Linked DNA regions of Caldimonas thermodepolymerans. The protein of the gene in region 1 interacts with the protein of each later gene in a pairwise test. Links are inferred from orthologs where the notes say so. Each region holds a gene or a part of one and is shown on either strand. Other genes may lie near its edges.

Region 1 (7,761 bases):
CGCAGAACTTCCCGAAGTGGCACACCAGCCTGATGAAGGCGTACTACGGCGACGCCGCGACGGCGGAGAACGACTACTGCTACGACTGGATCCCGAAGCGTGATGCAGGCTACGACGTCCTGCACATCTTCGAGCTGATGCACCAGGGCAAGATCAACGGCTTCCTCGTGCAGGGCTTCAACCCGATCGCGGCGGTGCCCAACAAGAAGAAGCTGTCGGCGGCGCTGAGCAAGCTGAAGTACCTGGTCATCATGGACCCGCTCGAGACCGAGACCAGCGAGTTCTGGAAGAACTACGGTCCGCTCAACGACGTGGATCCGGCCACGATCCAGACCGAGGTGTTCCGGCTGCCGACCGCCTGCTTCGCAGAGGAGGCGGGCACGTTCACCAACTCCAGCCGCGTCATCTCGTGGAAGGAGAAGGCGGTCGACCCGCCGGGCGAGGCCAAGCCCGACTCGGAGATCATCGCGCGCCTGTTCATGAAGCTGCGCCAGCTGTACGCCAAGGAAGGCGGCACGCTGCCCGAGCCGATTGCGGCGCTGACCTGGCCGTACCTCAACCCGAACGTGCCGTCGCCCGTCGAGCTGCTGCGCGAGATCAACGGCCGTGCGCTGCGCGACGTGCTCGCGCCGCCCGATCCGAAGAACCCGGACGCGCCGCGCGCCGTGCTGGTGAAGGCCGGCGAACAGCTGCCGGGCTTCGCGCTGCTGCAGGACGACGGCTCGACCGCGTGCGGCAACTGGATCTACAGCGGCTGCTTCACGCAGGCGGGCAACATGACCGCGCGGCGCGACACGTCCGACCCCAGTGGCCTGGGCGTGTACCCGAACTGGGGCTTCGCGTGGCCGGCCAACCGCCGCATCCTGTACAACCGGGCGTCGGCCGACCCGTCGGGCAAGCCGTGGGATCCGAGCCGCACCTACCTGTACTGGAACGGCAGGTCCTGGGCCGGTGCGGACGTGCCCGACATGCGGCCCAACGCGAAGCCCGAGGAGGGCGTGGGCTCGTTCATCATGAACCCCGAGGGCGTGGCGCGCCTGCATGCCGTCGGCATGGCCGACGGGCCGTTCCCCGAGCACTACGAGCCCTTCGAGACGCCGGTGGGCGTGAACCTGATGTGCCCGGACAACCCGAAGGCCGTCAGCAACCCGGCCGCGCGCGTGTTCAAGGGCGACCTCGAGGCGTTCGGCACCAAGGAGGAGTTCCCGTACGCGGCGACCACCTATCGCCTGACCGAGCACCACCACTTCTGGACCAAGCACGCGCGCAGCAATGCGGTCGTGCAGCCCGCGCCGTTCGTCGAGATCGGCGAGGAGCTGGCCCGCGAGAAGGGGATCCGGCAGGGCGACAAGGTGCGCGTGCGCAGCAACCGCGGCGAGGTCATCGCCGCGGCGGTGGTCACGCGGCGCATCAAGGGGCTCCATGTCGACGGCAAGGTCATCCACACCGTCGGCATCCCGATCCACTGGGGCTTCAAGGGCGTGACGCAGAACGGCTACCTCGCCAACTCGCTGACGCCGTTCGTCGGGGATGCGAACTCGCAGACCCCGGAGTTCAAGGCGTTCCTCGTGAATATCGAGAAGGTGTGAGGAGGTAGGGCATGGCCAGTCTGCAATCGCTCGACGTGGTGGCCCGCTCGGCCACCACCACCCCGACCCCGCAGGTCCGCAACGCGGTCCCGCAGGTCGCCAAGCTGATCGACGAGTCCAAGTGCATCGGCTGCAAGGCCTGCCAGGTCGCCTGCATGAACTGGAACGACCTGCGCGACGAGGTCGGGCAGAACATCGGCGTCTACGACAACCCGGCGGACCTCACGCCGAGCTCGTGGACGGTGATGCGCTTCTTCGAGGTCGAACCCGAGGAGGGCAAGCTCGAGTGGCTGATCCGCAAGGACGGCTGCATGCACTGCGAGGACCCCGGGTGCCTCAAGGCCTGCCCGTCGCCGGGGGCGATCGTCAAGTACGCCAACGGCATCGTCGACTTCATCAGCGAGAACTGCATCGGCTGCGGCTACTGCGTCAAGGGCTGCCCGTTCAACGTGCCGCGCATCAGCGCCAAGGACAACAAGGCGTACAAGTGCACCTTGTGTTCCGACCGCGTCGGTGTGGGGTTGGAGCCGGCCTGCGTGAAGACCTGCCCGACCGGGGCGATCGGCTTCGGCACGAAGCCGGACATGGTCGCCTACGCGCAGAAGCGGGTCGGCGAGCTCAAGGAGCGCGGCTTCCAGAACGCGGGGCTCTACAACCCCGAAGGCGTGGGCGGCACCCACGTGATGTACGTGCTCAAGCATGCCGACAAGCCCGAGCTGGAAGGCCTGCCGGCCAACCCGACCATCAGCTCGCTGGTGGCGCTGTGGAAGGGCGTGGCCAAGCCGCTGGCGCTGGCCGGCATGATCGGTGCCGTGCTGGCCGGGTTCTTCCACTACATGAAGGTCGGGCCGGTCGAGGAGAAGGCCGACAGCGACGAGAAGGCGGACGCCTGAGGAGGCCCCATGAGCAAGCTGATCCGACGCTACAGCGACGGCGAACGCCTGAACCACTGGGCGCTGGCCATCTTCTTCTTCCTGGCCGGCCTGTCGGGCCTCGCCTTCTTCCACCCGAGCCTGTTCTTCTTCAGCCACCTGTTCGGCGGCGGGGCCTGGGCGCGCATCCTGCACCCGTTCCTCGGGGTGCTGATGGTGCTCAGCTTCCTGGGCCTGTTCTTCCGGCTCTGGAAGGACAACCTCTTCGACGAGCGCGACCGGGAATGGCGCCGCAACGCCGGCCGGATGCTGCGTGGCGACAAGGCCGGCATGCCGCCGGTGGGCAAGTACAACGCCGGGCAGAAGACGGTGTTCTGGCTGATGGTGCTGAGCCTGCTGGTGCTGCTGGTCACGGGCTTCATGTTCTGGCGGCCCTGGTTCGCCCCGTACTTCACCATCGGCGTGATGCGCGTGGCGGTGCTGCTGCACTCGATTGCCGCGGTGGTGCTGGTGCTGACCGTCATCGTGCACATCTACGCGGCCATCTGGGTCAAGGGCACGGTGCGCGCGATGACGCGCGGCACGGTGTCCGAGGCCTGGGCGCGGCAGAACCATCCGCTGTGGCATCGCGAAGTGACGCAGGGCAAGTGAGGCGGGCCATGGGGTGCCGGTTGCACGCAAAGGAGACAATGAACGCATGACAGCCACGGGAACGGTGCGGGTGATGCCCGTCGAGGAGATCGTCGCGCGCGGTGGCGGCAACGTGCCGTACCTGGCGCCGCCGGCGCGCGGGACCGTCTTCGCCGAACGGGGCATGCGCCTGCGCCAGCTCGCCGCCTCGCACGCGATGGGCGATTTCCTGCGCTTCATGGCCGACGTCTCGCTGGCGCAGCAGGAGCTGCTGAACCGCCATCCCGAGGTGCCGCTGCCGGATGCGCAGGCATTGGACGATGCGGCGCGCTGCGGGGTGCCGCCGCTGTCGGCCACCGACTGGCCGCGCGATGCGGCCTGGCGCCAGGTGCTGCGCGACCTCGTCACCAAGGTGCGGGTTGCCGCGCCCGAGGCTGCACGGCCCGTGATCGACCGCCTGCTGCAATGGGACGACGTGCAGCTCGAGCGGCAGGCCGACGGCCTGCTGCACGGCGTGATGCACGGGCTGGACCTGGCCACCGCACCGCTGGTGGCCGCCGCGCTACAGGTGCACTGGACGCACCTGGTCATTGCCACCCAGGAACGGCACCAGGGCGGCGGGTCGGCCTTCGGCCGGCTCGACGACCACGGGCGCTGTCCCTGCTGCGGCAGCCGGCCCACCGCCAGCGTGGTGCGCCCGGCCGGTGATGCGCCGGGCCAGCGCTACCTGCACTGTTCGCTGTGCTCGATGCAGTGGCACATGGTGCGCGCGCGCTGCACGCACTGCGGCGCCACCGGGCACATTGCCTATGAATCCCTGGAGGCGGCCGACGCGCCGGGCGACGAGCCGCCGCGCCTGGCCGCGGTGCAGGCCGAGACCTGCGACGACTGCGGCCATTACCTCAAGATCGTGCACACCGAGCGCGATCCGTTCGCGGAGCCGGTGGCCGACGACCTGGCGACGCTGACGCTGGACCTGCTGGCCTGCGAAGCGGGCCGGCAACGCTACGGCGTCAACCTGATGCTGCTGTACGGCGAACCCGAACCACCGGGAGACTCGCCTCCCACGCCGGGAGGTCATTGATGGCCCGGCCCAGCGAGTCCGTCGTGTACGGTTCCCAGGCCAGCCCCAAGGACCTGCCCTCCGTGGACCGTCTGTTGCGCCAGCCCGCCGTGGCGGCGCTCGTCGACACCCATGGCCACACGCTGGTCGCCGCGGAAGTGCGCGCGATGCTCGACGCGCTGCGCGCCCGCGCGGTGGCGGGCGAGCTGACGCAGGCCGAGGTGGAGCCCGGGGCGCTGGCTGCCCGGCTGGCCGGACGCGTCGAGGCGCGCCTGGCCCCCCGCATGCGCGCGGTGCTCAACCTGACCGGCACGGTGCTGCACACCAACCTCGGCCGCGCGCTGCTGGCCGACGAGGCGCTGCAGCACCTGATGGCGATGATGTCCGGGCCGAACAACCTCGAGTACGACCTGGCCTCGGGCGGGCGCGGCGACCGCGACAGCGTGGTCGAGGAGCTGCTGTGCACGCTCACCGGCGCCGAGGCGGCGACCGTGGTCAACAACAACGCCGGCGCGGTGCTGCTGACCATCGCGGCGCTGGCGCGCGGGCGCGAGGTGGTTGTCTCGCGCGGCGAGCTGGTCGAGATCGGGGGCGCGTTCCGCATGCCCGACGTGATGGCCAGCGCCGGCGCGCAGATGGTCGAGGTCGGCACCACCAACCGCACCCACCCGCACGACTACGAGCGTGCGATCAACGAGCGCACCGCGCTGGTGATGAAGGTGCACACCAGCAACTACGCGGTGCAGGGCTTCACCGCGAGCGTCAGCGAGGCCGAACTGGCCGAAATCTGCCGCGCCCGCGGCGTGCCGCTGGCCACCGACCTGGGCAGCGGCGCACTGGTGAACATGGAAGACTACGGCTTGCCGCACGAGCCAACCCCGCAGGAGATGCTCAAGGCCGGCTGCGACGTGGTCACCTTCAGCGGCGACAAGCTGCTCGGCGGCCCGCAGGCCGGGCTGATCGTCGGCACGCGCGAGGCGGTCGGGCGCATCCGCAAGTTCCCGATGAAGCGGGCCCTGCGCATGAGCAAGCTGCCGCTTGCGGCGCTGGAGGCGACCCTGCGGCTGTACCTGCGGCCCGAGCGGCTGACCCGCGACCTGCCGACGCTGCGCCTGCTGACCCGCCCGGTGCAGGAGATCGAGGCGCTGGCGCGTGCGCTGCAGGCCGAGGTGGCCGCGGCGGTGGCGCCGCACTACGCGGTCGAGGTGGTGGCGTTGATGGGGCAGATCGGCTCGGGTTCGCTGCCGGTCGAGCGCCTGCCCTCGGCGGGGCTGGCGATCGCGCCGCTGCAGCGCCAGGGCATCGGCCGCGCGCTCGACCGGCTGGCCGAGGCCTTGCGCGGGCTGCCGGTGCCGGTGATCGGCCGCATTGCCGACGACCGCCTGTTGCTGGACCTGCGTTGCCTGGAAAATCCGGACCTTTTCGTGCGCCAGCTTCCAGCGCTGCGCGAGGTGCTGGCCTGAATCCGTTTTCCGTCACGACAAGCCCACAAGGAGTACACATGTCGCTTGATCGACGCCACTTCCTCATCGGCGCGGCCGCCGCGTCCACCGGCTGGCTGTCCGGCTGTGCCAGCCCGGCCGGTTCCTCGTCCCCGGCGGCCACGACGCTGCCGCCCATGATCGGCCTGCCCGGCCAGCAGCTGATGCCCAAGGGGCGCGCCCCGCGCGTGGTGGTGGTCGGCGGCGGCTGGGGCGGCCTGACCGTCTCCAAGCAGCTGCGCCTGAAGGCGCCGCAGGCCGAGGTGGTGATGCTCGAGCGCAACCCGGTGTTCTTCTCCTGCCCGTTGAGCAACAAGTGGCTCAACGACATCGTCGACGACAGCTTCCTCACGCACGACTACCTCAAGGTGTCGCAGGCGCACGGCTACAAGTACGTGCAATGCGAGGTCACCCATGTCGACCGCGCGGCACGGCGGGTCTACACCAGCCAGGGGCACCTGGACTACGACTACCTCGTGCTCGCGCCCGGCATCCGCTACAACTACGAGGCCTGGTTCGGCAACGACCGCGCGGCGGCGGATGCGACGCGCACCCGCTTCCCGGCCGCCTACATTCCCAACGCCGAGCACTTCACGCTCAAGCGCGCGCTGCAGTCCTTCAAGGGCGGCGACTGGGTCATGACACTGCCGCCGCCGCCGCAGCGCTGCCCGCCCTCGCCCTACGAGCGGGCCTGCATGATCGCCTACTACTTCAAGAGCCACGGCATCAAGGGCCGGGTCACCATCCTGGACCACAAGCCGCGCATCATGCCGATCGGCCCGGGCTTCCGTGCCGCCTTCGAGGAGCTGTACAAGGACTACATCACCTACGTGCCCAATGCGCACGTGCAGGAGGTGGATCCCTTCAACAAGCGCATCCGCACCTCGGCCGGCGACATGAAGTTCGACCATGCGACGCTGATGGCGCCGCACCAGGCCGGCGACATCGCCTGGAAGGCCGACGCGATCGCGCGCGGCCCGGACGGCAAGCCCACCGGCTGGACCGACGTCGACCCGCTGAAGCTGCACCTGCGCGGCGACGACCGCGTCTACGTGATCGGCGACGCGGTGGGCCGGGTCGCGCCGACCTTCGGCTTCTATCCCAAGAGTGCGCACGTCGCCAACGCGCTGGGCCACATCGTGGCCGGCTACATCGGCGAGCGCCTGGCCGGCCGCAGCCCGAAGGACGAGTTGCCGGACAACCTCTGCTACATGATGGTCAATGGCAACCCGCGCGAGGCGATCAGCGTGCAGTTCGACTACGTCGTCAACTCGAAGGGCGAGATCGAGCAGACCCAGATCGACGACAACGAGCGGCGCGAGGAACTCGTCACCGAGAACTTCCGCTGGGCGTCGCTGAAGTTTGACGACATGTTCGCATGATGACGAGGGCACGGCGCCTTTCTCGCAGTCCCTCGCCCGACTTGCACGGGCCGGGCGGCATGCCTCCCGGCGGCCTGGGCGGGGAGGGCGCCGTCGCCTTCGTGCCGGCGCGGCGCCGGCTGGTGGCCGCGCTCGCGCTCGGCCTCGCGCTGCCGGAACTGGCGGCGCAAACCGAGGGCGGGCCGCTGTACCGGCCCTGGCCCCGGGGCCGCGCGACGCCCGGGCTGGACCTGCCGGCCTGGGAGGGCGGCCGCTGGTCGCTGGCGCACTCGCGCGGGCGCGTCGTGGTGCTCAACTTCTGGGCCAGCTGGTGCCCGCCGTGCGTCACCGAGCTGCCCTCGCTGGAGCTGCTGGCCGCGCGCCACGAGTCCGACGGGGTCGAGGTGCTGGCGGTGAACTTCCGCGAGACCGACGCCGCGGTGCGGCGCTTCCTCGAGCGCCAGCCGCTGACGCTGCCGGTGCTGCGCGACGCCGACGGCGCGGCGGCGAAGGCGTTCGGCGTGCGCGTGTTTCCCACCACGGTGGTCGTCGGCCGCGACGGCCGGGCCGCCTTCACCGTGACCGGCGAGTGCGACTGGGGCGGGCCGCAGGCCCGCGCCTGGATGGCTGCCGTCGTCTGACTTCGTCCTCTCCTTCGCTGCACAAGGAACCTGCCATGACCTGTCGTCTCACCCGCCGTCACCTGCTGCGCACCGGCGCCGCCGCCGCGACGCTGCCCTGGCTCCCGCGGGTCGCCAGCGCCCA
Region 2 (5,982 bases), 2.0 Mb from region 1 along the record:
GCCGATGCAGATGTCCTTGTCGTGCAGCACCACGCCTTCCTCGGTGCGGTAGAAGCAGTCGACCGGACACACGGCCATGCAGGGCGCGTCCGAGCAGTGCATGCACGCCACCGAGATGCTCTTCTCGCCGGGCACGCCGTCGTTCATCGTGACGACGCGGCGGCGGTTGACGCCCCAGGGCACGTCATGTTCGGCCTTGCAGGCGGTCACGCAGCCGTTGCACTCGATGCAGCGCTCGGCATCGCAAATGAACTTCATTCTTGCCATGTCGATCTCCTTACGCTGCCTTCTCGATCTGGCAGACCGTGGTCTTGGTCTCCTGCATCATCGTCACGCTGTCGTAGCCGTAGGTGGTCGCGGTGTTGACCGCTTCACCCCGCACCACCGGCGCAGCGCCCTCGGGGTAGTACTGCAGCATGTCGGCGCCCTGCCAGCGGCCGGAGAAGTGGAACGGCAGGAACACCGTGTTGCGGTCCACGCGCTCGGTGACCAGCGCCTTCACGCGCAGGCGGGCACCGGTGGGCGTCATCACCCACACCGCATCGCCGTTGCGGATGCCGCGGTCGTTGGCCGCCACCGGGTTGATCTCGACGAACATCTCCTGCTGCAGCTCCGCGAGCCACGGGTTGGAGCGGGTCTCCTCGCCGCCGCCCTCGTACTCGACCAGGCGGCCGGAGGTCATGATCAGCGGGAAGCGCTGGCCGATGTCCTTGTTCTGCTGCTGCACGGTCTTGTACAGCGTGGGCAGACGCCAGAAGGCCATCTTGTCGTCGTGCGTCGGGTACTTCTCGACCAGGTCCGGGCGGGTCGAATAGATCGGCTCGCGGTGCTGCGGGATCGGGTCGGGGAAGTTCCACACCACGGCACGCGCCTTCGCGTTGCCGAACGGATGGCAGCCGTGGTTCTTCATCACGACGCGGATGATGCCGCCGGAGGGGTCGGTCTTCCAGTTCTTGCCCTCGGCGGCCTGCTTCTCTTCCTCGGTCAGCTCGTCCCACCAGCCGAGCTTCTTCAGCAGCACGTGGTCGAACTCGGGATAGCCGGTCGTGATGTCGGCGCCCTTGGAATGCGAGCCGTCGGCCGCCAGCAGCGACACGCCGTTGCGCTCGACGCCGAAGTTGGCGCGGAAGTTGCCGCCGCCCTCCATCACGTGGCGCGAGGTGTCGTACAGGTTGGGCGAGCCCGGGTGCTTGAGCTCCGGCGTGCCGTAGCAGGGCCACGGCAGGCCGAAGTAGTCGCCGTCCAGCACGTAGCCGGTTTCCTTGTCGACCCCGCCCTTGGCGCGCAGCGTCTTGACGTCGAAGACGTGCATGTTGCGCATGTGCGCCTTCAGGCGTTCGGGGCTCTGGCCGGTGTAGCCGATGGTCCACACGCAGCGGTTGATCTCGCGCAGGATGGACTCGGGCTCCGGCTCGAGCATGCCGCCCTTGCCCTCGACCATCTTGTAGTTCTTGACCAGCTCCTTGCCGAAGCCCAGCTTCTCGGCCAGCTGGTACATGATCATGTGGTCGGTGCGCGACTCCCACAGCGGCTCGATGACCTTTTCGCGCCACTGGATCGAGCGGTTCGACGCCGTGCACGAGCCGGAGGTCTCGAACTGCGTCGTCGCGGGCAGCAGGTAGACCGCGCGGTTGGGGTTCTGGTCCTCGGGCTTGCCGGGCATCGCCGCCATCGCCGCCGTCGCCGACGGGAACGGATCGATCACGACCAGCAGGTCGAGCTTGTCCATCGCGCGCTTCATGTCCAGGCCGCGCGTCTGCGAGTTCGGCGCATGGCCCCAGAAGAACAGCGCACGCAGGTTGGATTCCTGGTCGATCAGCTCGTTCTTCTCCAGCACGCCGTCCACCCAGCGGGAGACGGTCATGCCGGACTTGGTCATCATGCCGGGGGCATAACGGCTCTTGAGCCAGTCGAAATCCACGCCCCAGGCGGCGGCGAAGTGCTTGAACGAACCTTCGGCCAGGCCGTAGTAGCCGGGCAGCGAGTCGGGGTTCGGGCCGACGTCGGTCGCGCCCTGCACGTTGTCATGGCCGCGGAAGATGTTCGCGCCGCCGCCGGACACGCCGATGTTGCCCAGCGCCAGCTGCAGGATGCACGAGGCGCGCACCATCGCGTTGCCGATCGAGTGCTGGGTCTGGCCCATGCACCAGACGATGGTGCTCGGACGGTTCTTGGCCATGATCTCGGCCACCTTGTAGCAGGTGGCCTCGTCGACGCCGCAGACCTCCTGGACCTTGTCCGGCGTCCACTTGGCCAGCACCTCCTCGCGCACCTCGTCCATGCCGTAGACGCGGTCGGCGATGTACTTCTTGTCTTCCCAGCCGTTCTTGAAGATGTGGTACAGCACCCCGAACAGGAACGGGATGTCGGTGCCCGAGCGGATCCGCACGTACTCGTCGGCCTTGGCCGCGGTGCGGGTGAAGCGCGGGTCGACCACGATCACCTTGCAGCCGGTCTCCTTCGCATGCAGCAGGTGCAGCATCGACACCGGGTGCGCCTCGGCGGCGTTCGAGCCGATGTACAGCGCCGCCTTGGCGTTCTGCATGTCGTTGTAGGAGTTGGTCATCGCGCCGTAGCCCCACGTGTTCGCGACGCCGGCGACCGTGGTGGAGTGGCAGATGCGCGCCTGGTGGTCACAGTTGTTGGTGCCCCAGAACGACATCCACTTGCGCAGCAGGTAGGCCTGCTCGTTGCTGTGCTTGGACGAGCCGACCACGAACAGCGCGTCGGGACCGCTCTGCTCGCGGATCTCGAGCAGGCGCTTGGAGATCTCGTCGAGGGCCTGGTCCCACGAGATGCGCTGGTACTTGCCGTTGACCAGCTTCATCGGGTACTTCAGGCGGTATTCGCCGTGGCCGTGCTCGCGCACTGCCGCGCCCTTGGCGCAGTGGGCGCCGAGGTTGATCGGCGAGTCGAACACCGGTTCCTGGCGCACCCACACGCCGTTCTCGACGACGGCGTCGATCGCGCAGCCGACCGAGCAGTGACCGCAGACGGTGCGCTTGACCTCGACCTTGGTGGCCCCGCCTTCAGCGGCCTTCGGCGCATCGGCCGCACGGGCCTTGCGCACCAGGGTGAGCTGGGAGGCGGCGATGCCGGCCCCGACGCCGATGCCCGAACGGCGCAGGAAGGCCCGGCGATCCATGGTCGGGATGCTGCGGTTCAGCCCCCGGACAAGGCTCGAGACGAGCGTGGAAGAAGCACCGGCGGCTGGGGCCGACCCGGTCGATTTGCGAGTGAGCAGCATGGTGGCTCCTGGCGACAGCTGGGAGAGGAGACGGCGCGATGCGCCCCCCGGTCAGACGCGAGCGGTCTGGTAATAACGTTGCACGTGCTCGGTGAGCTGGTAGCCCTTGCGCTGGCCTTCCTGCGGCGACGGCTGGGGCTCCACCTGGGCCGGTTCCGGCGTGGAAGGCACGAGGCTTGCAACCGCGACGGCAGCGGTGGCCGCGCCGGCGCTGGCGAACAGGCGTCGTCGTGTGATCGATGCTTCTGGTTGGCTCATGGTCGCTTCCTGGCTTCCTTAAACGGTGGCTTGTGCCTCGCATGCACACGAGGCGCAAGCCGATCCTATCGGCGCGGCGCATCGTTTGCACGCCCGGCTTTCCCGGATCGCCGCAGGTACGTTTGCTGCGCCGCAACAAGGCACGCCCGAGGTGCACGACGGCGGACATGCAAGCGCGATCCATGCCAGTGCACACGAGATGCGCACACCCTTGATTTCCGGCAACTCCCGCATGGCGCCCCGGCCGGATGCGACAACTTGTCGCACCCGGTGCGACAATCTGTCATGCTGCGACGCAGCAGCCGTGCCTATGCAAACTGTTGCATACCCGACTCACCTGCTTGGCTTTTGCAGTGCCTGCGACCCTCTTGAAAGCCCCTGCCCGGCGCCCATTTCGGCTTCAGGGACGACACGCCGGTGCCGGTTGGCAAGGCGCCGGCCCGCCAGGACAAGGAGCCATTCCCATGCATGCGACTTCGTTCTTCAGCTTCCCGGATGCCCTGTCGGCCGAGTTCGAGCGGCTGCGCCGGGAAATGGACAGCCTGTTCCAGGCCACCGGCTTCGCGCCCAGCATCCGCTCTGGCGCTCCGGGGGCGTTCCCCGCGCTGAACATCGGCACCACGCCGACCAGCGTGGAAGTCCACGCCTACGCGCCCGGAATCGATCCGTCGAAGATCGAGCTGACGCTGGACCGCGGCGTGCTGACGATCGCCGGCGAGCGCGCCCCGGACGTGCCGGACGGCGACGCCAGGACCACCGTCTACAGCCGCGAGCGCTTCAGCGGCCGGTTCCGGCGTGCGGTCAGCCTGCCCCAGGACATCGATCCCTCGCAGGTAGCGGCCACCTACCGCGACGGCGTGCTGCGCGTGAGCATCGCGCGCAAGGGCCCGGCGCAACCGCGCCGCATCACCGTGCAATGAGCCGTACCTGAAAGGAGCAACGCCATGAGCGATCGTCAACCGGTCCTGCGCCATCCCGAGGAAACGCGCGCCGCCGTGCCGCGCGTGGACGTGCTCGAGGACGAGGCCGGCATCACGCTGCTGGCCGACCTGCCGGGCGTGTCCAGGGAACAGCTGGAACTGCGGGTCGAGGGCGACACCCTGCACATCGAAGGCAAGGTGGCGACCGACGGGCCCGAGGGCCTGGAGCCGCTGTACGCCGAGCTGCGCCTGCCGGCCTACCGGCGCTCGTTCACGCTCAGCCGCGAGCTGGACACCGAGCGCATCGAGGCCAGCCTGAACCACGGCGTGCTGCGGCTGCGCATCCCCAAGCAGGCGCACGCCCAGCCGCGCCGCATCGCCGTGCAGGTCGCCTGAAAGCCAGAGTCCTCGGGAAGGCCGCGTCTCGGGCTACCATCACGGTGTGAACCCTGCCGGGCCGCGGTGTCGCGCCCGGCAGCCCCAGCGATTCCGCCGTGAGCACCCCTGCCGTTCCAGATCGCCCCGACCGAGACCGCGCCGCCGAAGGCTGGCGGCACAGCAGCATCCTTGTCGTCGACGACGAGCAAGGCATGCGCAACTTCCTCGAGAAGACGCTCGCCCCGCGCTGCGGCGAGGTGCATGGCGCCGACAGCGCCGAGGCCGCCGAGGCGCTGATCCGCACGCACCGCTACGACCTGCTCATCCTCGACATCGCGCTGCCGGGCAAGAACGGCATCGCGCTGCTGCGCGACCTGCGCGAGCAGGGCTATTCCGGCGAGGTGATCCTGATCACCGCCTTCGCGGACCTGGACACCGCGATCGAAGCGCTGCGTGCCGGCGCCTCGGACTTCATCCTCAAGCCCTTCCGCGTCACGCAGCTGCTCAACTCGGTGCAGCAGAGCCTGGAGCGCGCCCGGCTGGCGCGCGAGAACTACGTGCTGCGCCGCACGATCTCGCAGCGCACGCCGCCGTTCTCCGGGCTGGTGGGCCATTCGCCGGTGATGCAGCAGCTGCAGCGCGCCCTGCAGCGCGTCGCCCAGGTGACCAGCACGGTGCTGCTGAGCGGCGAATCCGGCACCGGCAAGGAGCTGGCGGCGCTTGCCCTGCACCGCAACAGCCCGCGCGCCAACGGCCCGTTCGTGCCGGTCAACTGCGCGACGATGTCGCCCGAGCTGATCGAAAGCGAGCTGTTCGGCCACGCCAAGGGCGCCTTCACCGGCGCGACGAAGAGCCGCGACGGGCTGTTCTACTACGCCCAGGGCGGCACGCTGTTCCTGGACGAGATCGGCGAGCTGCCGCTGTCGCTGCAGGCCGCGCTGCTGCGGGTGCTCGACGACCGGCGCATCCGGCCGGTGGGCAGCGAACAGCAGGTGCCGGTGGACGTGCGCATCATCGCGGCGACCAACCGCTCGCTGGCCGCCGAGGTCGCCGCGGGCCGCTTCCGCGCCGACCTGTACTACCGGCTGCAGGTGGTGGAGATCGCGCTGCCGCCGCTGCGCGAGCACAAGGAAGACATCCCCGACCTGGTCGAGCACTTCATCGCCACGCTCGCGCCGC

Evidence for each region. The genes of interacting proteins can lie anywhere in the genome.
Region 2: the proteins of fdhE (region 1) and IS481_RS13125 interact in binary tests that used the Escherichia coli proteins (3 or more experiments, as listed by UniProt). The link is inferred for Caldimonas thermodepolymerans from one-to-one orthologs.

Annotation. Positions count from the first base shown.
Region 1 is NZ_CP064338.1:807,600-815,360, forward strand. Bases 2,208-5,166 are described here. They hold fdhE (formate dehydrogenase accessory protein FdhE), read left to right. Parts: upstream 2,208-3,158; coding sequence 3,159-4,175; downstream 4,176-5,166. Other genes in these bases: fdxH (formate dehydrogenase subunit beta), read left to right, coding at 2,208-2,482; IS481_RS03960 (formate dehydrogenase subunit gamma), read left to right, coding at 2,492-3,112; selA (L-seryl-tRNA(Sec) selenium transferase), read left to right, coding at 4,175-5,166. Outside these bases: more of fdxH, read left to right, coding at 1,601-2,207; more of selA, read left to right, coding at 5,167-5,617; IS481_RS03975 (NAD(P)/FAD-dependent oxidoreductase), read left to right, coding at 5,656-7,017; IS481_RS03980 (TlpA disulfide reductase family protein), read left to right, coding at 7,077-7,637; IS481_RS03985 (transglutaminase-like domain-containing protein), read left to right, coding at 7,673-7,761. UniProt on the Escherichia coli protein: Necessary for formate dehydrogenase activity.
Region 2 is NZ_CP064338.1:2,778,140-2,784,121, forward strand. The notes cover bases 78-3,580. They hold IS481_RS13125 (formate dehydrogenase subunit alpha), read right to left. Parts: upstream 3,248-3,580; coding sequence 278-3,247; downstream 78-277. Other genes in these bases: fdh3B (formate dehydrogenase FDH3 subunit beta), read right to left, coding at 78-267; IS481_RS13130 (formate dehydrogenase), read right to left, coding at 3,299-3,505. In the rest of the region: more of fdh3B, read right to left, coding at 1-77; IS481_RS13135 (Hsp20/alpha crystallin family protein), read left to right, coding at 3,970-4,425; IS481_RS13140 (Hsp20/alpha crystallin family protein), read left to right, coding at 4,450-4,821; IS481_RS13145 (sigma-54-dependent transcriptional regulator), read left to right, coding at 4,920-5,982. UniProt on the Escherichia coli protein: Allows to use formate as major electron donor during aerobic respiration. Subunit alpha possibly forms the active site.